DNA from 2 places in the Shewanella sp. SM68 genome. Region 2 is predicted to be linked to the other one. Evidence: riboswitches for the same ligand, from Rfam matches in the RefSeq annotation. Region 2 holds a riboswitch; the other holds the start of a gene.
What was found. Region 2 has a riboswitch for lysine ahead of L5M40_RS13785 (Na+/H+ antiporter NhaC family protein). Riboswitches for the same ligand answer to the same signal wherever they lie in the genome.
Positions count from the first base shown of each region.

Region 1: it holds a riboswitch for lysine, as region 2 does, so the genes downstream of both, lysC (lysine-sensitive aspartokinase 3) here and L5M40_RS13785 (Na+/H+ antiporter NhaC family protein) in region 2, are expected to answer to the same signal.

Region 1 is NZ_JAKKRU010000002.1:414,502-418,856, forward strand. Features, by position in the region: gene L5M40_RS04920 (succinylglutamate desuccinylase/aspartoacylase family protein) at 1-428, opposite strand, end outside; gene lysC (lysine-sensitive aspartokinase 3) at 430-1,785, opposite strand; lysine riboswitch at 1,936-2,110, opposite strand; gene L5M40_RS04930 (DUF3293 domain-containing protein) at 2,211-2,645, opposite strand; gene arcA (two-component system response regulator ArcA) at 3,234-3,950, shown strand; gene L5M40_RS04940 (S9 family peptidase) at 4,040-4,355, opposite strand, start outside.
Region 2 is NZ_JAKKRU010000008.1:52,706-57,060, forward strand. Features, by position in the region: gene L5M40_RS13780 (M3 family metallopeptidase) at 1-21, shown strand, start outside; gene L5M40_RS13785 (Na+/H+ antiporter NhaC family protein) at 166-1,734, opposite strand; lysine riboswitch at 1,814-2,010, opposite strand; gene L5M40_RS13790 (electron transfer flavoprotein subunit alpha/FixB family protein) at 2,106-3,032, opposite strand; gene L5M40_RS13795 (electron transfer flavoprotein subunit beta/FixA family protein) at 3,032-3,781, opposite strand; gene L5M40_RS13800 (H-NS family nucleoid-associated regulatory protein) at 4,092-4,355, shown strand, end outside.

The DNA.
Region 1 (4,355 bases), on a different contig from region 2:
TTTTGCTGACAGGCTTCAATCAAAGTACTGCGATAGGCTTGGATCAGCTCGCTATCACTCAGCTTGGCATGTTCGCTATACCAAATCGGCAAATCGATAGCATGATTCAAATACTCACGATTCCAATTCGCGCCTGTAATAGGGTCAAATCGGCCAAGGGTAAACTCACCACTTTTTTGGTTGATCCCGAGTGGATTGGCCAATGGCACTAAAGTGATTTCGCCGCGGATGTCACAGTGTTCAAGCTGCTTCATCAACTGATAAATCACCGCATTACCTTGTACTTCAGCACCGTGGACATTGGCCTGAATATACACTTTGGGGCCAGTCGCCTTATCGTCACTCGGTTTGAAATGGTAGATAGGCAAAGTAAGTGCTTGCCCTGCGGCAAGCTCCCCGATTTGCAGAGACGATGTTGTCGGCAACATACTAAACGCCTTCGAACAGATTTTGATGCAGCGATTTAACCACTTGCGCCGCTTCCGATTCTGCCACTAACACACACAGATTATGTGGGCTGGCACCTTGGCAAATCATCCGCACATTGTGTGGTTCTAACACTTCAAATACACGGCGACAAATACCCGGCGTCGTCGCGATGCGATTACCGATAATCGCCACTAAGGCCAATCCATCTTCAACTCGCACACGACAATGCTGTGATAATTCTTGTAGCAATGCCTCACTCAACAGACCTTGACCACTCGAATCTGAACCAGTTTTATCGAGGGTTAGAGACACATTCACTTCTGATGTGGTAATCAAATCCACACTGATCTTATGTCGCGCTAATGTCGCAAAGGTTTCCGCTAAAAAGCCCTGCGCATGCAACATTTGCAAGCTGTGAAGATTTAATAGGGTTTGATCGCGGCGCAAAGCCACAGCGCGGAATACGGGCGCATCTTCCACTTGATGACGGATCCAAGTCCCGCCCTTTTCAGGCTCTTTACTTGAACCCACAAACACTTGAATTTGCTGACGAACGGCAGGAAGAATAGTCGCTGGATGCAATACCTTGGCACCAAAGGTCGCCATCTCGGCAGCCTCATTGAAACTGATCTCGGCAATCGGAAAGGCATTGGGCGCCAAACGAGGATCCGTTGTATAAATTCCCGCGACATCGGTCCAAATCTCTACCGCTGAGGCGCGTAACGCTTCAGCTAACAGTGCAGCAGAATAGTCACTACCGCCGCGACCTAACGTGGTCGTTTGACCGGCTTCATCGGCACCGATAAAGCCTTGCGTGACAATCACTTGTTCCGCTAACAGTGGCTGTAGATAATCACGAGCTAGAGTCGCAATCTGCTCGACCTGAGGTTCGGCGCGGCCAAAGTGGCTGTCAGTACGTAACACTCGGCGCACATCGAAGGCACTTGAGTTAACACCTTTCTCGCGGATCACCGCCGAAAACAACGCCGAAGAACATTGCTCACCGAGGGACAACAACTCATCCATAGTCGCTTTGCTGCGTTGTGATGCGAGCGCTTCACTCAATACTGACATACGACTCAATAATTTATCTAATGCGGCGGCCACATCGTTAGGACGACCGAGCTTATCTAAAATCGCATATTGAATTTGGGCAATTTGTTTTAATCGCTGTAATCGGCCATCGTCGTTGATCGATTCTTGGGTCAATTCCACTAACAGATTAGTCACGCCGCTCGAAGCGCTGACCACGACTAAACGGCAATGAGGATTAGCTAACACTATGTCGGCACAGCGATTCATAGCGTTATAGTCGGCAACTGAGGTGCCACCAAATTTTGCGACAACGAGGGACATTAGCGCACCTCCGTGAAACACGTAGGGCAAAAAATAAATGCAGATTGAATAAAATATTGATTAACTAACATGATCACACTCCGAACTGACTTCGTTCGAAGAGCCTGGTGCTCAATGATAACGCACCCCAAAAGAAGGGAAACAGCAATCGTCACCAGAAGCTCTCCACCAATTACAGGTGACAATCGTCAGGATTCAGCCTGAGCGACCGACATAAACATGCAGCAACCATATCTATGCCTCGGCGTTAATCTCCCTCATCAGTCATCGCTGGAGTTTGTGCTCCTCTGACCGACTACCTAGTTAACGCTCCTCTTCTGTTCCTTTCATAGGAAAGGGACGAAAAAAGTAGCAATAAACCCCTAATGAAGTCAATGCTAATTTCATAACAAATGAACAATTTAAATAAAATCTTTTGAAAACAACTAAGTGTTCAAATCGGGTAGCTCGTATACCAGCTGCACATAATCTCTAAATTTGCCTAAACACACTTCATCATGTCCATCCAAGGTGCAAGGCACTAAGCTCACATCCCCTTGTTCGACAACATAAATCGCATATTGATTAAATTTCTTACCCAATTGCAATGCCATAGTTCGATCGATAAACACGGCCCAACTTTTTTCCATGTGGGATAAATCCGGTGCAGCGCCCACTAAAGCACGATAAGGGCTACCGAGTAATTCAATTTCACGAAGAAGTTGGCGATCGAGTAAACGGTTTTGGCTAGGAGAGAGAAGCTTTGAAGCGGGATTATGAGCGGTAATAACAGCAAAGGAAAAATCACAGGATAATGCTTGAGTCAGCAGAAACAACGGCGCTTGGTAACATTGCCACAAATTTTGAGTCGTATTGTCCATTGGTAGTCTAGTCGAAAAATGAACCCAAGCTAGTGTAGCAGAGTGATTGTAAAATCCAAAGAGGCGTGAACTGGCTCACAGGAATAAGAAATACATTAGTTATACTAATCAATAGCTAAAGTAAATATCATGGTAAAAACCCCTGCTCACCTAAAATTTGTTAACATTTCATTTGTTAACAAATGACTAAAACGAGTACAATGTACGTACTGGTGAGTTGAAACAGATTGAGCAAGATGCTTATCGTTCAATACAGTTTGTTACATATATCGCTTAAAGTAACGTGAACTGACCGGGCATCTGTTTAAAATCTGTTCTACATTTGATTTGTCTTTTAAACATTTAAAAAAAACAATAGTTAAGGAACTTATTCTAACTATTGCTTATCGAAGTTGGTACTGATTACGTTTTCTCGTATTACACTTAAACGTGCACTTAATCTACATCCAGATATAGATGTCACCGTAAAGATTTTCCTTTTGAGCACAAAGCAGTTCAAGGAAGTATCAACGCTTTTATGAATATAAGAGCCCGAAGTAAGTTGCTCTTATTGGTTAGTATAAACTGATTAAAATTTAGGTAAATAATATGCAAAATCCGCACATTCTGATCGTTGAAGATGAAGCCGTTACCCGTAACACGCTGAGAAGTATTTTCGAGGCAGAAGGGTATGTGGTAACTGAGGCCAATGATGGCGCAGAAATGCATAAGGCTATGCAGGAAAACAAAATTAACTTGGTCGTTATGGACATTAACTTGCCAGGTAAGAATGGTCTATTGTTAGCACGTGAACTACGTGAAATCAACAACATCGGTCTTATCTTCCTGACAGGTCGTGACAACGAAGTCGACAAAATTCTTGGACTTGAAATTGGCGCGGACGATTATATTACCAAGCCGTTCAACCCACGTGAATTAACGATTCGTGCTCGTAACCTTCTGACTCGTGTCAACAGCGCTGGCGCTGAAGTCGAAGAAAAGAGCTCAGTAGAATACTACCGCTTCAATGATTGGAGCTTAGAGATCAACAGCCGTTCATTAGTGAGCCCACAGGGTGAATCTTACAAACTGCCACGTAGCGAGTTCCGCGCTATGCTGCACTTTGTTGAAAACCCAGGCAAAATTTTGACTCGTGCCGATCTACTGATGAAAATGACTGGCCGTGAACTTAAGCCACACGATCGTACTGTAGACGTGACTATCCGTCGTATCCGTAAGCATTTCGAAAGCTTGCCAGATACGCCAGAAATCATCGCAACTATTCACGGTGAAGGCTATCGTTTTTGCGGTAACTTAGAAGGCTAATCGCCCGCTAAGCGACATCCGCATTAATTGGTTTGATAAGAATCGATTCACAAAAAACCAGATCCTAGGATCTGGTTTTTTTATGCCTGCTATTTGGCGTTTTTCAACTGCCTATCGAGGAAATCTACCAGTGAGCGATATAAGTGATTACGCACTTTCTCGCCACGCATCGAATGTTTAGATCCTGGATAATCGATCATCTGGAACAACTTGCCTTCATCCTGCAACGCCTTATAAACCCGAGTGCTGTTTTCAAACAAGACGTTATCATCGGCCATGCCGTGATACATCAACAAACCCGCTTGATAGTTTTTCACATAAGGGAACACGCTGCTGGCTTCATAACCTTTTTCATTCCCCTCAGGATGGGCTAAATAACGCTCAGTATAATGGGTGTCATATAAG
Region 2 (4,355 bases):
GGTCTAGATCAAGCACGCTAAGCTAAGAGTTGATAGCCTTGATGCTATAGACTAGAGATAAAAACAAACTCAGCCTTAACCAAAAAAATCAGCCAGCATAATGCTGGCTGATTTATTTTGACTTATTTGTCGTGAACGTTTGCAGTGAAAGGTTTCAATTAACGTCTAGCTAATTGTGCCTTTAGATTTGATTTTAAGTACGATAATACTGATCACAAATGCCACACTACAAGCCACTAAACCCGCGACAACAGACTCGGTAAATCCAAGTGCCACATAACCCACTAAGCTAATAAACGCCGCAATAAGTGCATAAGGTAGCTGAGTCACCACATGGTCAATGTGGTGGCAACTGGCGCCCGTAGACGACAAGATAGTCGTGTCGGAAATTGGTGAACAGTGATCGCCAAATACAGCCCCCGCCAGCACAGAGGCAAGCATAGGCAACATCATGCCTGTGTGACTTCCCATAGCCATATCAGCAGCAATCGGCAACATGATCCCGAACGTACCCCAGCTAGTACCGGTTGAGAACGCAGTAATACCTGCTAGCACAAACATTAAGGCGGGTAAAAACGCGAACGGAATATTTCCTGTTGCTAAACTCGCCATAAACTTACCGGTTTCGAGTTGACCAATCACCCCTGCGATTGTCCAAGCAAATAACAGGATGTAAATCGCCGGCAGCATAGAGCGAGCGCCCTGCACTATACCTTTGACTATCATCAATTTCTCAACGCCTTGCACTAAATTCAATATCAGCGAAACCGCTAGACCAATTAATGCACCAAAGAAAAGTGATGAACTGACATCGGTTTTCTCAAAAGCAGAAATAATATTAAATTCAATCCCTTCCGCCGCGAGTACTTGAGCGCCACTGTTAATCATAAAATAGAGGGTTGCAAATACCAACACGGTAATCGGCAGAAATAGACCTAAAATCTTACCGGTTTCGGCTTCAGGTAAATCCGCGTTCGCCCCAGGCGGTAATCCTTTAGACTCATCGTATAAATTACCACGTTGGGCATTGAGCTCATGCTCACGCATTGGCCCAACATCTAATCCCATAAAGACAACAAAAAGTAATAATAACAAGGAGAAGATTGCGTAAAAGTTCATTGGAATCATTTGAATAAAAATACTCAAATGACCCGTATCAGCAAAACCATGGGCAGTTAATATCCCGCCAATGAGTGCGATAATATAAGCACCCCAGCTCGAAACTGGAGAAATAACGCACACAGGCGCCGCAGTAGAATCTAATAAATAAGCTAACTTAGCGCGGGAAACATAATAACGATCAGTAACAGGTCGAGCGACCGAACCAACAACTAAACTATTGAAATAATCATCAATAAAAACTACGCAACCTAAAAACATGGTCAATAGTTTAGCGTCACGTTTATTACGTATATGTAAACGAGCCCAATCGGCAAAAGCCCGCGCGCTGCCACTTACGGTAATTAACGCTGTGATCATTCCCAGTACAATTAAGAAACCGAGAATATATAAGTTCCACGAATTTAGACCTTTATCAGTCCAAAAAAGCCCTTTAACGCCATTAAATACAAACTCACCCGTTGCTAAAGGTGAAAATTGATTGAGCAATAAAGCACCAATTAAAATACCTAACCCCAAAGAAAGCAGTACACGGCGAGTCAAGATCGCCAACACGATAGCCACCGCAGGCGGCAACAAGGAAAGTGCCGAATCGGCATAATTCATAACAGTCATTGATTATTATCTTCGTTAAATACGAATGGAGGGCGACTGAACTGGTGGGAAAAGGCAATAGATACCCAAGGTCACCTGTCCTATCAGTAGCGCTCCATAGTAACTATTCCCAATATCCATATCGGAAAATACTATGGCAGTGCTGCACCTATTAGGTACAACCCCAGCAGTTGATCGTGATAAATCGAACCACTTCGGCACCAAATCCTTTCGCAATCGATCAACGGAATCACCCTACTGATCACTACTAATATTTGGCGCGCCTCTACTTCTAAGAACGCCCTTGCACGGGCGTGAGGCACATAAAAACATAAGCGGCTTAGCAGATGCTACCGCAAAGCCACTTAATGTGACCTAGATCACAGATAAAATCAACTGAGACTTGTAATCAGCTCAGGAACCGCCTCAAACAGATCTGCAACGAGTCCATAATCGGCAACTTGAAAAATCGGCGCTTCAGGATCTTTGTTGATTGCAACGATGACTTTAGCGTCTTTCATGCCGGCTAAATGTTGAATCGCGCCAGAAATACCGACGGCAATATACAAGTTTGGCGCAACGATTTTACCGGTTTGACCCACTTGTAAATCGTTAGGCACAAAACCTGCGTCAACTGCAGCGCGTGATGCGCCAACGGCTGCACCGAGCTTGTCAGCAAGTTGCTCTAACATACCGAAGTTTTCACCACTGCCCATGCCTCGGCCGCCAGATACGATAATGCCAGCATTGCCTAACTCTGGACGGGCAGAAACTGTCAGCGATTGAGAAACAAACTGAGTTCTCGCTTCAAACACTTTATCAAGTGTCGTCACAGCCGCACTGTTACCTTCTGGCGCAGCGTCAAACGCACTGGCGCGCACTGTTATCACTTTAATGGCATCATGGCTTTGCACTGTCGCTAAGGCGTTACCCGCATACACAGGGCGCACAAAGGTATCGGCATTGACGACGGTAATAACTTCTGAGATTTGCGCGACATCTAATAATGCTGCAACGCGCGGAAGCGTATCCTTACCTAAACTTGAAGCCGAGGCCAGAATGTGACCATAGTTTGGCGCTAAGTCCACCAGCAATTTGGCAAAATTTTCCGCTAAATGCGCTTCATACACGCTGGCATCAGCAACGAGTACTTGGCTAACACCTTGTAGTGCCTGCGCCGCTTGGACAACCGCGCCACATTGGTGACCCGCAACTAAGACATGTACTTCATCGCCTATGGCACGGGCGGCGGTAACAATTTTTGCCGTATCGAGTTTCAGTGCAGCATTATCATGTTCAGCTAATACTAAAATGGCCATTAGATCACCTTCGCTTCATTTTTTAACTTTTCAACTAGCTCAGCTACCGACTCTACCATGATGCCCGCTTTACGTTCAGCTGGCGGAGTGACCTTCACAATCGTTTGGTGACTCTTTAACGTCACGCCTAAGTCTGCCACAGTAAATACTTCTAATGGCTTACGCTTGGCTTTCATTATGTTAGGTAGTGAAGCGTAACGGGGTTCGTTCAAACGTAGATCAGCGGTCACGACAGCAGGTAAAGGCAGCTTGAGAGTTTGCATGCCGCCGTCAATTTCACGGGTGACTTGTAATGTATTCGCTTCTAATTTGATTTCTGAAGCAAAGGTCGCCTGTGGCATATCCATTAACGCGGCAAACATTTGGCCAGTTTGGTTATTATCACCATCGATGGATTGCTTACCAAAAATCACCAGCTCTGCTTGTTCTTTGTCTTGTACCGCTTTGAGCAATTTGGCGATAGACACTGGCACGAGCTCTTCTTCAGTATCGATATGAATTGCACGATCTGCGCCTAATGCAAGCGCGGTACGCAGTTGTTCTTGCACGGCTTTATTACCAATACTGACAACAACCACTTCAGTAGCGCTACCCGCTTCTTTTAAACGAACCGCTTCTTCTACTGCGATTTCACAAAAAGGGTTCAACGCCATTTTTAGGTTTGCAGTGTCAACACTTGTATTGTCAGCTTTGACCCTGACCTTCACATTGGCATCAACAACGCGCTTAACGGGCACCAATACTTTCATAGGGTTTCCTTCCTACACTTTCATGTACATGGACAAAACATTGGTTAATACCAATGCAGGATAGAGCAACTTTACGTCCTGTTAACGTTAACGTCAACCAAAGTCAAACGCCTGTTTGTATTTTTTAATCCGCTGCAACGGCCACTTTTTTGGACACTTATTTGAGGGAATAAGAAAAGTTCAAAAAATAAATAATATTTAATTTCCTTAAAACGCATAATTTTATTTGATTCGAGCTATATTAGTTTCTATCATTTAGGTGTTGTTCACCATTATCCTGTATTAAAAATAGAGTGGGACGAAAATAGATATGAGCGAATTTTTAGAGATATTAACTCACGGCCGTCGTTTTAAAGCTGCAGTAAAAGAACTTAGCGTTGAAGAGTTACGTGATTTAGCCGACAAATTAGATAAAATTTTAGTAGAACGCGAGTCTATGGCTGAGGAAGAAGAACAAGCCATGGCAGCTCGTAATGCTAAGATTGAAGAAATCCGTCAACAAATGGAAGCCGTTGGTTTATCAATTGATGACTTAGGTGGCGTAGCTGTTAAAGCTGCTGCAAAGAAACGCGCT